2 regions of the Streptomyces sp. NPDC051636 genome follow, and region 2 is predicted to be linked to the other one. Evidence: predicted binding sites of a transcription regulator. Region 2 holds the regulator's gene; the other holds the start of a gene.
The links. Region 2 encodes HrcA, which represses chaperone genes, less so after heat shock. Its sites were predicted from a motif close to TTNGCACTCNGNNNNNCNGAGTGCNAA; they were not measured.
Positions count from the first base shown of each region.

Region 1: the regulator HrcA is predicted to act here: its motif matches at 5,351-5,377, upstream of groL (chaperonin GroEL).

Region 1 is NZ_JBITDA010000014.1:42,542-50,021, forward strand. It holds gene ACIBBH_RS23785 (carboxylesterase/lipase family protein) at 1-483, opposite strand, end outside; gene ACIBBH_RS23790 (NADH:flavin oxidoreductase) at 597-1,718, opposite strand; gene ACIBBH_RS23795 (hypothetical protein) at 1,862-2,086, opposite strand; gene ACIBBH_RS23800 (hypothetical protein) at 2,083-2,316, opposite strand; gene ACIBBH_RS23805 (helix-turn-helix domain-containing protein) at 2,433-3,272, shown strand; gene ACIBBH_RS23810 (DUF397 domain-containing protein) at 3,256-3,465, shown strand; gene groL (chaperonin GroEL) at 3,601-5,223, opposite strand; gene ACIBBH_RS23820 (cold-shock protein) at 5,529-5,732, opposite strand; gene ACIBBH_RS23825 (MoaD/ThiS family protein) at 6,175-6,450, opposite strand; gene thrC (threonine synthase) at 6,447-7,480, opposite strand, start outside.
Region 2 is NZ_JBITDA010000026.1:30,394-37,873, forward strand. It holds gene ACIBBH_RS33435 (SpoIIE family protein phosphatase) at 1-764, shown strand, start outside; gene hemW (radical SAM family heme chaperone HemW) at 792-2,024, shown strand; gene ACIBBH_RS33445 (Uma2 family endonuclease) at 2,127-2,699, shown strand; gene ACIBBH_RS33450 (DUF3097 domain-containing protein) at 2,683-3,489, opposite strand; gene ACIBBH_RS33455 (MBL fold metallo-hydrolase) at 3,521-4,246, opposite strand; gene hrcA (heat-inducible transcriptional repressor HrcA) at 4,419-5,435, shown strand; gene dnaJ (molecular chaperone DnaJ) at 5,436-6,572, shown strand; gene ACIBBH_RS33470 (nitronate monooxygenase) at 6,672-7,480, shown strand, end outside.

The DNA.
Region 1 (7,480 bases), on a different contig from region 2:
TGACGCGAAGCCCTCGACGCCCACGCGGTAGTTGAAGGTGACCACGACGAGGTCGCCGTCGCGGGCGATGTGCCGGGCGTCGTAGCCGGGGCTGCCCGCGTGACCCAGCTTGTAGGCGCCGCCGTAGATCCACACCATGACGGGGCGGGCGGACGCCGGGTCCGGGTCGGGGGTCCAGACGTTGACCGTCAGCCAGTCGTCGTCCCGCGGGGTGGCCGGTACGGCGCCCGTACGAGCCTGGAGGCCCGGTTCCTGCGGGGGCGGCGGCCCGAACTCGTACGCCTCCCGGGTCCCGTCCCAGGGCCGGGCCGGGCGTGGGGCCGCGAACCTCGCCGGCCCGACCGGGGGTTCGGCGAACGGGATGCCCCGGAAGACCGCCAGGCCGTGCTCGCGGCGCCCGCGCACGGCGCCCGCGGTGGTTCGTACGACGGGCCCCTCGGCCGAGGAGGAGGCCGTCGCCCCGTGGGACTGCGTTGTGGTCATCAATGCTCCCTTCGCCCGTACGGTAACCGGGCGTTGGCAGCGGAGCCAGGACCGGTGTCCCGGCCCCGGCTCCGCATCTGAGCCGTCGGCTCTCCGTCGTCGGCTCTCCGTCGTCAGCTCAGCGTCTTCAGCGCGGCGGCGTCGTACGGCTTCAGCTCGTCGAAGCGGCCGGCGAGGACCTTCGCCGCCCACTCGGGGTCCTGGAGCAGCGCGCGGCCGATGGCGACCAGGTCGAACTCCTCGGCCTCGAGGCGGTCGAGGAGGTCGTCGATGCCCTTGACCGCGGAACCCTCACCCTGGAAGGCCTTGATGAAGTCGCCGTCGAGGCCGACCGAGCCCACGCTGATGGTGGGCTTGCCGGTGAGCTTCTTCGTCCATCCGGCGAGGTTGAGGTCGGCGCCGTCGAACTCGGGGAGCCAGTAGCGGCGGGTGGAGGCGTGGAAGGCGTCGACGCCGGCCGCGGCGAGCGGGGTGAGGATGGCCTCCAGCTCCTCGGGGGTCTCGGCGAGCCGGGCGTCGTAGGCCTCCTGCTTCCACTGCGAGTAGCGGAACAGGACGGGGAACTCCGGCGAGACCTTCTCGCGGACCGCGGCGACGATCTCGGCCGCGAACCGGGTACGGGCCACGGGGTCGCCGCCGTAGGCATCGGTGCGGCGGTTGGTGCCGGCCCAGAGGAACTGGTCGACGAGGTAGCCGTGGGCGCCGTGGATCTCGACGCCGTCGAAGCCGATGCGCTCGGCGTCGGCGGCGGCCTGGGCGAACGCTCCGATGACGTCGTCCAGGTCCTGCCGGGTCATCTCCTTGGCGTCGGCGGTGCCGTTGATGCGCAGGCCGGAGGGGCCGACGGAGGGCGCGTCCGGGTAGGGCTGATCACCCTGGTTGCGGACCGTGCCGATGTGCCACAGCTGCGGGACGATCGTGCCACCCGCGTCGTGCACCGCCTCGGCCACCTTCTGCCACCCCGCGAGCTGCTCCTCGCCGTGGAAGCGGGGGACGCGGTCGCTCTGGCCCGCCGACTCGTGGCCGACGTACGTCCCCTCGGTGACGATCAGACCCACACCGGCGGCGGCACGGCGGGCGTAGTACGACAGCACGTCCTCACCGGGGATGCCGCCCGGGGAGAACATACGGGTCATCGGCGCCATCGCGATGCGGTTCGGGACGGTCAGGCCGTTGATCGTCGTCGGCCGGGAGAGGATCTGGGCCGCGCGGGAGGCGGGGGGCGTGACGGTCACGTGGGGAACTCCTCGTGAGTTGCGGGGTGGACCGGCGGGTATGTGCACACGCATTGTTGCACCTCCTTAAGGAACTCGCCGCCCCGTGTCACGCATTCCTCCCCCTGGGCACGACTCCGTGTGATCCAGCACACGCCCGGACGTCAGGGCAGCTCGACCGGTGCGCGGGGGAGGGCGTCCCGGTTCAGCCGCCGCACCCGCTCCCGCAGCACGTCGGCCGGTGCCGCCTCCGCCAGCTCCTCGGGCGGGCAGTCCCACTCCCGGCCACCGCCCACCGGCCGCAGCTGCACGTACCCGCCCATCCGGCCCATGACCTCACCGATCCGGCCGTCCCGCCCGTCCACGGCGTACGTGGGCGTACGGCTCACGCCTCGACGCTCCGCACGCGCAGGGCGGCGGCCAGCCGGGAGGCCACACTCAGGTTGCACCGGCCGAGGTCGACCAGGGCGTACGGGTCGCCGTGCGCGCCGGTCACCGGGTCGATCCGCAGCGACGGCAGGATGATCCCCACCTCGTACAGGGCGGCACGCAGCCGCTCGACGGCCTCCTCGGCGGACCGGGCGGGCCGTTCGTCCGCCACCGTCGGTGTCATCTCCATTGCGCCAATCCCTCCACGCTGAGTACTCACGTTCACTACACAGAGTGGCCGACGCGGCTCTAGCCTGGCCAGGTACGGCGTCCCAACAACCTCGCCTGTAGGACCAGGAGATGTCCATGCCAGGACCGAAGGACCTCGACCCGTCGTCGTCGCCGCGTGCGCTGCTGGGCGCCGAGTTACGCCACGTCCGCGAGCGGAAGGGGCTCAGCCAGGAGCAGTTGGGCCAGCGGCTGTTCGTGAGCGGGTCGTTCATCGGGCAACTGGAGGCGGGGACGCGGCGGATGCAGCCGGAGTACGCGCGGATGCTGGACGAGGCGTTGGGGACGGATGGCTTCTTCCAGCGGAACTGTGGGGCGTCGGCCAAGTCGAAGTACGAGGAGCCCTTCGAGGAGGCAGCGGAGGCGGAGACACAGGCTGCGGCGATCAGGCAGTACGCCCCGCTCCTGATCCCCGGGTTGCTCCAGACGCCCGCGTACGCACGGGCCGTGAACCGCGCGTACGACCCGACGGCGCGGAAGGAAACCATCGACGAGTGGGTGGAAGGCCGGATGGAGCGGACCCGCCTTCTCGACCATCCAACAAAGCCGTTGTTGTGGGTGGTGCTCGACGAGGCGGCGTTACGCCGGGAGACCGGTGGCCGGGCGGTGATGGCGGAGGCCCTGCGCCACATCGCAGGCCTGGTCCGCCGGAACCGGGCCATCGTGCAGGTGGTACCGCTCAGCGCGGGAGCGCACACGGCGATGCAGGGCGCCCTGAAGCTGATGGAGTTCGCGGACGCCCCACCGCTGGTCTACTTCGAGGGGGTGCGCACCGGGCGGCTGGAGGACGACCCTGCCACCGTCGCCCAGCTGAGGTTCGTGTTCGATCTCCTCGTGGCCTCCGCCCTCTCGCAGGAGAAGTCCCTGGCTCTCATCGAGGCGTTGGCACAGGATTACACCCATGAGGAACATCCCTGAGTACGACCTGAGCACGGCCGCATGGACTAAATCCAGCTACAGCCAGGGCGGCAACGACTGCCTCGAAGTCGCCGACAACCACCCCACCATCGTCCCCGTCCGCGACTCCAAGAACCCCCTTGGCCCGAAGCTCGTGTTCCGGGCGGAGTCATGGTCGGCGTTCGTCGAAAACCTCAAGGACACCAGGCCCTGAGCTTCGGGCTCCGACACCCGAGCCCTCTTTGCTTGGAATGGTTGGAATGGGTGGAGGGACACGCCCGAGGGCGGCACCCTCCGCCGGAACAGGGGGTGCCGCCCTCGGTAAGGACGCAGATCAACCAGAGGTCGATCAGAAGTCCATGTCACCGCCCGGCATGCCGCCCGGAGCGGCCGCGGCGGCCTTCTCCGGCTTGTCGGCGATGACGGCCTCGGTGGTGAGGAACAGCGCGGCGATGGAGGCGGCGTTCTGCAGGGCGGAACGGGTCACCTTCGCCGGGTCGATGATGCCTTCCTTGACCAGGTCGACGTACTCGCCGGTCGCGGCGTTCAGGCCGTGGCCCGGGGTCAGGTTGCGCACCTTCTCCACCACGACACCGCCCTCGAGGCCGGCGTTGACGGCGATCTGCTTCAGCGGGGCCTCGAGCGCGACGCGCACGGCGTTGGCGCCGGTCGCCTCGTCACCCTCCAGGTCCAGCTTCTCGAAGACCGAGGAGGCCTGGATGAGCGCCACGCCACCACCGGCGACGATGCCCTCCTCGACGGCCGCCTTGGCGTTGCGGACGGCGTCCTCGATGCGGTGCTTGCGCTCCTTGAGCTCCACCTCGGTGGCGGCACCGGCCTTGATGACGGCCACGCCGCCCGCGAGCTTGGCCAGGCGCTCCTGGAGCTTCTCGCGGTCGTAGTCGGAGTCGCTGTTCTCGATCTCGGCGCGGATCTGGTTGACGCGGCCGTTGACCTGGTCCGAGGAACCGGCACCGTCGACGATGGTGGTCTCGTCCTTGGTGATGACGACCTTGCGGGCGCGGCCCAGGAGGTCCAGGGTCGCGTTCTCCAGCTTGAGGCCGACCTCCTCGGAGATGACCTCGCCGCCCGTGAGGATGGCGATGTCGCCGAGCATGGCCTTGCGGCGGTCGCCGAAGCCCGGGGCCTTGACGGCGACGGACTTGAAGGTGCCGCGGATCTTGTTGACGACCAGGGTCGACAGGGCCTCGCCCTCGACGTCCTCGGCGATGATCAGCAGCGGCTTGCCCGACTGCATGACCTTCTCCAGCAGCGGGAGCAGGTCCTTGACGGAGGAGATCTTGGAGTTGGCGATCAGGATGTACGGGTCGTCGAGGACGGCCTCCATACGCTCCATGTCGGTGGCGAAGTACGCCGAGATGTAGCCCTTGTCGAAGCGCATACCCTCGGTGAGCTCCAGCTCCAGACCGAAGGTCTGGGACTCCTCGACGGTGATGACGCCTTCCTTGCCGACCTTGTCCATGGCCTCGGCGATGAGCTCGCCGATCTGGGTGTCGGCGGCGGAGATGGAGGCCGTGGAGGCGATCTGCTCCTTGGTCTCGACGTCCTTCGCCTGCTCCAGCAGGGCGGCGGAGACGGCCTCGACGGCCTTCTCGATGCCGCGCTTGAGGGCCATCGGGTTGGCGCCGGCGGCTACGTTGCGCAGGCCCTCCTTGACCAGGGCCTGGGCCAGGACGGTCGCGGTGGTCGTACCGTCACCGGCGACGTCGTCCGTCTTCTTGGCGACTTCCTTGACCAGCTCGGCGCCGATCTTCTCGTACGGGTCCTCGAGCTCGATCTCCTTGGCGATGGAGACGCCGTCGTTGGTGATCGTGGGGGCGCCCCACTTCTTCTCGAGGACGACGTTGCGGCCCTTGGGGCCGAGGGTGACCTTGACGGCGTCCGCGAGCTGGTTCATGCCGCGCTCGAGGCCGCGCCGCGCCTCCTCGTCGAACGCGATGATCTTGGCCATGTGAAGTGGTCCCTCCAGGACTGGGGGTGATTCCTTCGGACCGCGCCCGCGCCCGCGACGGACGGCTCGCGGGCCCCGTGGTTCCTTGCCCCACTTGGCCTGCGGGCCTCACCGACCCGGTCCTTCGCTGTCACTCTCACCTTCAGAGTGCTAACGCCAATGATTAGCACTCGCCCCCTGCGAGTGCAAGCGGCTACCGGGGTTCGGGCGGGGCGCTCCGCCGCACGGACGGGCGCGTGACCGTGTCCGGACAGGACGAAGGGCCCGCACCCTGCCGGATGCGAGCCCTCCGCCAATAAGAACGTTCAGGCGGTGACGCGAACCATGTCGGCCTGCGGACCCTTCTGGCCCTGCGAGATCTCGAACTCGACCCGCTGGCCCTCTTCCAGGGTGCGGTAGCCGTCCATCTGAATCGCGCTGTAGTGGACGAAGACGTCCGCACCACCGTCGACCGCGATGAAGCCGTACCCCTTCTCCGCGTTGAACCACTTGACGGTGCCCTGAGCCATGCCTAACTCCCCTATTACTGGCCCTTGCACAGATCCACACTTCGCGGACCCGGGTCAGACCTCACCCCCCAATGGTTTGGGGGCGTGCGCCGGAACGCGTCGACCGCGGCTGAATGTATCTGTCCAACTGCCGTCTGCAACAGGTCAATCGGACGAGAATTCCGGCCGGGCCCGGTCGGAAATCTGCCAAAAATTCGGCGGAATTCGGGGCAAGTCGGGCTCCACAAAAGGCACAAAAGCCGCAAAAAGCACGCACACTTTGGCTACATCTCATCGGGTGTGCGGCACGAATCCAGGGCTTGCGGCCCGGGCTCGGGAGCGTGTTCCCCAACTGTACCGCGCTCAATCACACTGAATTGCCCCCTCCGCTTCTCTCACGGAGGGGGCAATTCGATGAACTCTCGGTAACTGGTGTTACCGATGGTAATGATCGGTCATTCGGTCAGCCGCCGGCTACGGCCGGAATGATGGAGACGCCCGCGCCGTCCGGGGTCGCCGTCTCCAGGCCCTGCTCGAAGCGCACGTCGTCGTCGTTGACGTACACGTTGACGAAGCGGCGCAGCTTGCCCTGGTCGTCCAGGACACGGGCGGCGATTCCGGTGTGGTTCTTCTCCAGGTCGGCGATGACCTCGCCGAGGGTCGTGCCCTCGGCGCTCACCTCGGCCTGGCCGCCCGTGTAGGTGCGCAGGATGGTCGGGATACGGACGGTCACGCTCATGCGAGGCCAGCCTCTCGGAAGGAGTCGAGGTTCGGGCGGATCGTAGCGGTCAGGCCGGTGCCCGCCACCGCGTCCAGGGTCTTCAGGCCGTCGCCCGTGTTGAGGACGACCGTCGTCTTGGTGGGGTCGAGGACACCGTTCTCGATCAGCTTGCGCGTGACGCCCACCGTCACGCCGCCCGCCGTCTCCGCGAAGATCCCCTCCGTGCGGGCCAGCAGCTTGATGGCGTCCACCACCTGCTCGTCCGTCACGTCCTCCACCGCCCCGCCGGTGCGGCGCGCGATGTCGAGGACGTACGGCCCGTCGGCCGGGTTGCCGATCGCCAGCGACTTGGCGATGGTGTTCGGCTTCTGCGGGCGTACGACGTCGTGTCCCGCCTTGTACGCGGTCGACACCGGCGAGCAGCCCTCGGCCTGGGCGCCGAAGATCTTGTACGGCCTGTCCTCGACGAGCCCGAGCTTGATCAGCTCCTGCAGACCCTTGTCGATCTTCGTGAGCTGTGAGCCGGAGGCGATCGGGACGACGATCTGGTCCGGCAGCCGCCAGCCGAGCTGCTCGCAGATTTCGTACGCCAGGGTCTTGGACCCCTCCGCGTAGTACGGCCGCAGGTTGACGTTGACGAAGCCCCAGCCCTCGCCGGCCGGGTCGCCGATCAGTTCGGAGCAGAAGCGGTTGACGTCGTCGTAGTTGCCCTCGATGCCGACCAGCTCGCCGCCGTAGACCGCGGCCATGACGACCTTGCCCTGCTCCAGGTCGTGCGGGATGAACACGCACGAGCGGAAGCCGGCCCGGGCGGCGGCGGCGCCGACGGCGCCGGCGAGGTTGCCGGTGGAGGAGCAGGAGAGGGTGGTGAAGCCGAAGGCGCGCGCCGCTTCCAGCGCCTGTGCGACGACACGGTCCTTGAAGGAGTGCGTCGGGTTACCGGAGTCGTCCTTCACATACAAACCGCCGGTGACGCCGAGCTCGCGGGCGAGGTTGTCGGCCTTGACGAGCTTGGTCCAGCCGGGGTTGATGTTGGGCTTGGTCGCCA
Region 2 (7,480 bases):
GGCTGCTGCCCGGCGCGGTCGCCGAGATCCCCGGCGTGAGCAGTGCGCTGGTCTACGAGCCGTGCGACAAGGGCGGTCCGAGCGGCGACTTCTACGACCTGTTCCCGGCGGGCGACGGCCGCTGGTGCTTCGCGGTGGGCGACGTGCAGGGCAAGGGGCCGGAGGCAGCCGTGGTGATCGGGCTCGCCCGCCCCTGGCTGCGACTCCTCGCCCGCGAGGGCTACCGCGTCGCCGACGTCCTGGACCGCCTCAACCAGCTCCTCCTCGACGACGCCACCGAGGCCGCCGACGCCGCCGCCCGCGCCCTGGTCGCCGCGGGCGGCCGCCCGGTCGCCGCCGGCGACGGGCCGCAGACCCGCTTCCTCTCCCTTCTCTACGGCGAACTGGTCCCCTTCGACGGCGGCGTCCGCTGCACCCTCGCCTCCGCCGGACACCCCCTGCCGCTGCTCCTCGGACCCGACGGCGAGGTCCGTACGGTCGCGAAGCCGCAAACGCTCGTCGGGGTCATCGAGGACGAGACGTACACCAGCGAGACGTTCGAGCTGCGCTCCGGCGACACCCTGCTGTGCGTCACGGACGGGGTGACCGAGCGGCGCTCCGGCTCCCGCCAGTTCGACGACGGCGACGGGCTCGCGCGGGCCCTGGCGGGGTGCGCGGGGCTGAGCGCCGAGCTGACCGCGGAGCGGATCAGACGGCTGGTGCACGAGTTCGGCGGCGGGCTGCCGGAGGACGATCTGGCGCTGCTGGTGCTGCGGGCGGAGTAACCGTCCCGGTACGGGACAATGGAGGACATGCCTTCCGCACTCCCCGACGGCGAGCCCGTCCCCGCCGACGGCGCGCTGCCCGCGTCCGCGCTCGCCGGGGCCGCCGACCGACCCCTCGGGTTCTACCTGCACGTTCCGTACTGCGCGACCCGCTGCGGCTACTGCGACTTCAACACCTACACCGCCACCGAGCTGCGCGGCACCGGCGGTGTGCTGGCCTCCCGGGAGAACTACGCGGACACGCTGGTCGACGAGATCCGCCTGGCCCGCAAGGTGCTCGGCGACGACCCGCGCGAGGTCCGCACGGTGTTCGTCGGAGGCGGTACGCCCACGCTGCTGGCCGCCGGCGATCTCGTACGGATGCTGGGGGCCATCCGCGACGAGTTCGGCCTCGCGGCGGACGCGGAGGTCACGACCGAGGCGAACCCGGAGTCGGTCGACCCGGCCTACCTCGCGCGGCTGCGGGAGGGCGGCTTCAACCGGGTGTCCTTCGGGATGCAGAGCGCACGGCAGCACGTGCTGCGCGTGCTGGACCGGACGCATACGCCGGGGCGTCCCGAGGCGTGCGTGGCGGAGGCCCGGGCGGCCGGCTTCGACCACGTGAACCTGGACCTGATCTACGGCACGCCGGGCGAGTCGGACGACGACTGGCGGGCCTCGCTGGACGCGGCCCTGGGGGCGGGCCCGAACCACATCTCCGCGTACGCACTGATCGTCGAGGAGGGCACGCAGCTGGCGCGGCGCATCCGGCGGGGCGAGGTGCCGATGACGGACGACGACGTGCACGCCGACCGCTACCTGATCGCCGAGGAGCGGCTGTCCGCGGGCGGCTTCGACTGGTACGAGGTGTCGAACTGGGCCACCTCGGAGTCCGGCCGCTGCCTGCACAACGAGCTGTACTGGCGGGGCGCCGACTGGTGGGGGGCGGGCCCGGGGGCCCACTCGCACGTGGGCGGGGTGCGCTGGTGGAACGTCAAGCATCCGGGGGCGTACGCGGCGGCGCTGGCGTCGGGTCGCTCGCCGGGTGCCGGGCGGGAGCTGCTGTCGGACGAGGACCGCCGGGTGGAGCGGATCCTGCTGGAGCTGCGGCTGCGGGAGGGGGTACCGCTGTCCCTGCTGAGGGAGGAGGGGCTGACGGCTTCGCGGCGGGCGCTGGGGGACGGCCTGTTGGAGGCAGGGCCGTACGAGGAGGGGCGGGCCGTGCTGACGCTGCGGGGGCGGCTGCTGGCGGATGCGGTGGTGCGGGGCCTTGTGGACTGATCACTCCGGCGGGTGAATCGGTGCGGAACGTCGGTTCGGTCCCTAACCTGATTCGTAGGCTGCCGCCGTACGCGCGGCGGCGGAGAGCGGAGGGCCACGGAGATGACCGCTGTGGATGATCGCCGGGTGCACGACGCCTTCGAGAACCTCGAGGTTCCCGAGGGCTTCAAGGCTGAGCTCATCCGGGGGGAAATCGTGATGATGGCCGGCCCTGACAAGGTCCACAACCGCATCGTGCAGTCCGTGCAGGACCAGATCCCCGCCCACCGATGGGAGCGGCTGCAGACCCAGGACGTGGCCTTTCCCGGTGAGAACAGTGAGCCCCAGCCGGATCTCGTCGTCATGGAGAGCGGAGCCGACGACAGCCCGGGGCGCCTCGTACCTGCCCCAGCCGTGACCATGCTGGTCGAGGTCGTGTCCAGGACCAGCGTCCATCGGGACTACGTGGAGAAGCGGTCGATCTATGCCGCGGGCGGGGTGCCCGTGTATCTGATCATCGATCCCTTCGACGCCAGATGTCTGGTGCTCACGGAGCCGGTCGGTAGCGGTAGGTCAGCGGACTATCAGTCGAAGCGGACGCGGAAGTTCGGCGACCCGGTGCCGCTGCCGTTCGTGGGTATCGACTTGGACACGAGCACGTTCGGCACGCTGCCGCCTCTTACGGATGCGCCGTAACGAAGTCGATCAACTCCTCCACCCGCCCCAGCAACTCCGGCTCCAGGTCCTTGTACGACCGCACCCGCCCCAGAATCCCCTGCCAGGCCGCCCCCGTGTTCTCCGGCCATCCCAGCGCCCGGCACACCCCCGTCTTCCAGTCCTGACCGCGCGGAATCCGGGGCCACGCCTCGATCCCCAGCGAGGACGGCTTCACCGCCTCCCAGATGTCGATGTACGGGTGGCCGACCACGAGGGCGTGTTCGCTGGTCACCGACTCCGCGATCCGCCACTCCTTGGTGCCCGGCACCAGGTGGTCCACGAGCACCCCCAGGCGGGCGTCCGGACCCGGCCCGAACTCCGCGACGATCGACGGCAGGTCGTCCACGCCCTCCAGGTACTCCACGACCACGCCCTCGATGCGCAGATCGTCGCCCCACACCTTCTCGACCAGTTCCGCGTCGTGCCGGCCCTCGACGTAGATGCGCCCGGCGCGGGCCACGCGCGCGCGTGCGCCGGGGACGGCGACCGAGCCGGAGGCGGTGCGGGCGGGGCGGGCAGCAGCCTTTCCGGTCGGCCGTACGAGCGTGACCACCCGGCCCTCCAGCAGGAACCCGCGCGGCTCCAGCGGAAACACCCGGTGCTTGCCGAACCGGTCCTCCAGTGTCACCGTGCCCGCCTCGCAGCGGATCACCGCGCCGCAGAAGCCGGAGCCGGACTCCTCCACCACCAGGCCGGGCTCCGCCGGGACCTCAGGGACGGGCTTCGGCTTCTTCCAGGGAGGGGTCAGGTCGGCGGAGTACTGGCGCATTCGGATGACGATAGGAGAAGCCGCACCGCCATCAGGGCGACACGCCGAAACGCGCCGCCAGCGCGTCCCGCTGCGCCCGGACGAAGGCCGCGTCGACCACCGCTCCGTGACCGGGCACGTACAGTGCGTCCGCGCCGCCGAGGTCGAGGAGCCGGTCGAGGGCGGCGGGCCAGTGGGACGGTACGGCGTCGGGGCCGGCCTGCGGTTCGCCGGACTCCTCGACCAGGTCGCCGCAGAAGACCACCTCGGGCTCGCCGGGGACCAGGACCGCGAGATCGTGGGCGGTGTGACCCGGGCCCACGTTCGCCAGCAGCGCCTGGCGGCCGCCGCCCAGGTCGAGGGTCCACTCGCCGGAGACCAGGTGGCGGGGGAGGGGCAGGGCGTCCACCGCCTCGTCCGCATCCGCCACCGGCAGGCCGTTGCGGACGGCGTCCAGGCGGAGTTCCGCACGCTCGTACGCGAGCACCGCGTCCATGCCCACCGCCGCGAAGACCTCCGCCCCCGCGAAGGCGGCCGCGCCGAAGACGTGGTCGAAGTGGGGGTGGGTGAGCGCGAGATGGGTCACACGGCGGCCGGCCAGTTCCTGCGCCCGCGCACGCAGGCGGGCGCCCTCGGCGAGGCTCGACCCGGCGTCCACCACGAGCGCCGTGCCCTCCCCCAGGACCAGTCCCGCCGTGCAGTCCCAGCCCGGCAGCCGGCACCGCCCGACCCCGGCGGCCAGCCGCTCCCACCCCAGCTCTTCCCAAGTCACCGTCATACCGCGACGCTAGCGGGGACGACCGCACCGGGGCACGGCGGACGTACCGACCTTGCCCGGGGTGTACCCCACAGCCGTACACTGGGCCGGGGAATGCTGGCACTCGCACGCGCAGAGTGCCAGGCGAAGGACCGAAGGGCCGTGGGGACGAGTTTTCTGGAGGTGTGCGCGGATGCTGAGTGAACGCAGGCTTCAGGTGCTGCGCGCCATCGTCCAGGACTACGTGGGCACCGAGGAGCCGGTCGGCTCCAAGGCGCTCACGGAGCGGCACAACCTCGGCGTCTCCCCGGCCACCGTCCGCAACGACATGGCGGCTCTGGAGGACGAGGGGTACATCGCCCAGCCGCACACCAGCGCGGGGCGCATCCCCACCGACAAGGGCTACCGGCTGTTCGTCGACAAGCTCGCGGGCGTCAAGCCGATGACCGCCCCCGAGCGGCGGGCGATCCAGAACTTCCTGGAGGGCGCCGTCGACCTCGACGACGTCGTGGCCCGTACGGTGCGGCTGCTCGCGCAGCTGACCCGGCAGGTCGCGGTCGTGCAGTACCCCTCGCTGACCCGCTCGACCGTGCGGCACGTGGAGCTGCTCGCGCTCGCCCCCGCGCGCGTGATGCTCGTGCTGATCACGGACACCGGCCGGGTCGAGCAGCGGGTGATCGACTGCCCGGCTCCCTTCGGGGAAGCGTCTCTGGCGGACCTGCGCGCGCGGCTCAACAGCCGGGTCGCGGGCCGCCGCTTCACGGACGTGCCGCGGCTGGTCGAGGACCTCCCGGAGGGCTTCGACACAGAGGATCGCGGTACGGTCTCGACCGTGCTCTCCACTCTGCTGGAGACACTCGTCGAGGAGAACGAGGAGCGGTTGATGATCGGAGGCACCGCCAATCTCACCCGCTTCGGACATGACTTTCCCCTCAGTATCCGGCCGGTGCTCGAGGCGCTGGAGGAGCAGGTCGTGCTCCTCAAGTTGCTGGGCGAGGCGAAGGATTCGGGCGTGACCGTGCGGATCGGTCACGAGAACGCCCATGAGGGGCTCAACTCCACGTCGGTGGTGTCGGTCGGCTACGGTTCGGGCGGCGAGGCGGTTGCCAAGCTCGGCGTGGTCGGACCGACCCGCATGGACTACCCGGGAACGATGGGAGCGGTACGCGCAGTGGCACGGTACGTCGGACAGATCCTGGCGGAGTCGTAAGTGGCCACGGACTACTACGCCGTTCTCGGCGTGCGCCGCGACGCGTCGCAGGAAGAGATCAAGAAGGCCTTCCGGCGGCTCGCGCGCGAGCTGCACCCGGACGTCAACCCGGATCCGAAGACCCAGGAGCGGTTCAAGGAGATCAACGCCGCTTACGAGGTGCTGTCGGACCCGCAGAAGAAGCAGGTCTACGACCTCGGCGGCGACCCGCTCTCGCAGGCCGGCGGCGCCGGCGCGGGCGGCTTCGGGGCCGGTGGATTCGGCAACTTCTCCGACATCATGGACGCCTTCTTCGGTACGGCGTCCCAGCGCGGCCCGCGCTCGCGCACCCGGCGCGGCCAGGACGCGATGATCCGCATCGAGGTAGAGCTGGACGAGGCGGCCTTCGGCACGACCAAGGACATCCAGGTTGACACGGCGATCGTCTGCAACACCTGCAACGGTGAGGGCGCCGCGCCGGGCACGAGTGCCCAGACGTGTGACATGTGCCGCGGCCGCGGTGAGGTCTCGCAGGTCACCCGGTCCTTCCTGGGCCAGGTCATGACCTCGCGCCCGTGCCCGCAGTGCCAGGGCTTCGGTACGGTCGTGCCGACCCCCTGCCCGGAGTGCGCCGGCGACGGCCGCGTCCGCTCCCGGCGGACCCTGACCGTGAAGATCCCGGCCGGTGTCGACAACGGCACCCGCATCCAGCTCGCCGGCGAGGGCGAGGTCGGCCCCGGCGGCGGTCCGGCCGGTGACCTCTACGTCGAGATCCACGAGCTGCCGCACCCCACCTTCCAGCGGCGCGGCGACGACCTGCACTGCACGGTCACCCTCCCGATGACCGCGGCGGCCCTCGGCACCAAGGTGCCGCTGGAGACGCTGGACGGCATGGAGGAGGTCGACATCCGCCCGGGCACCCAGTCCGGCCAGTCGATCCCCCTGCACAACCGGGGCGTCACCCACCTGCGCGGCGGCGGCCGGGGCGACCTCGTCGTCCACGTCGAGGTCACCACCCCGACCAAGCTCGACCCCGAGCAGGAACGCCTCCTGCGCGAGCTGGCCAAGCTGCGCGGCGAGGAGCGGCCGCAGGGACAGTTCCAGCCCGGGCAGCAGGGTCTTTTCTCGCGGTTGAAGGATGCGTTCAACGGGCGTTGAGGCCACGCGGGACGGTCCCTGACCACCGACCATGCACCTGGCCTATGCCGGTGGAAGGCCGGATTCGGACTTGTTCGGAGGACGTGACAACATGCGGTCATGTCCTCCGCACTGACCGATCTCTTCCCTCAGCCGATCGTGCAGGCTCCCATGGCGGGCGGTGTCTCCGTCCCCCAGCTCGCCGCCGCCGTCTCCGAGGCCGGCGGCCTCGGGTTCCTCGCCGCCGGGTACAAGACCGCCGACGGCATGTACCAGGAGATCAAGCAGCTGCGGGGCCTGACCGCCCGCCCTTTCGGCGTGAACCTGTTCATGCCGCAGCCCGAGTACGCCGAGTCCGGCGCGGTCGAGGTCTACGCCCACCAGCTGTCCGGCGAGGCCGCCTGGTACGAGACCGAGCTCGGCGACCCGGACAGCGGCCGGGACGACGGCTACGACGCCAAGCTCGCCGTGCTGCTCGACAACCCGGTGCCGGTGGTCTCCTTCCACTTCGGCGTGCCGAGCCGGGACGTGCTGGACTCCCTGCGCCGTGCCGGAACCTTCACCCTGGTCACCGCGACCACCGCCGAGGAGGCCCTCGCGGTGGAGCGGGCCGGGGCCGACGCGGTCATCGCGCAGGGCGTGGAGGCCGGCGGCCACCAGGGCACCCACCGGGACATCCCGGAGACGGACGGCAGCGGCATCGGCCTCCTCTCCCTGATCGCCCAGGTCCGCGAGACCGTCGGCGTCCCGATCGTCGCCGCCGGCGGCATCATGCGCGGCAGCCAGATCGCCGCGGCCATGGCGGCGGGCGCGAGCGCGGCCCAGCTCGGCACCGCGTTCCTCGCCACCCCCGAGTCCGGCGCGAACGCGCTGCACAAGCAGGCGCTGACCAACCCGCTGTTCGCCCGTACGGAGCTGACCCGCGCGTT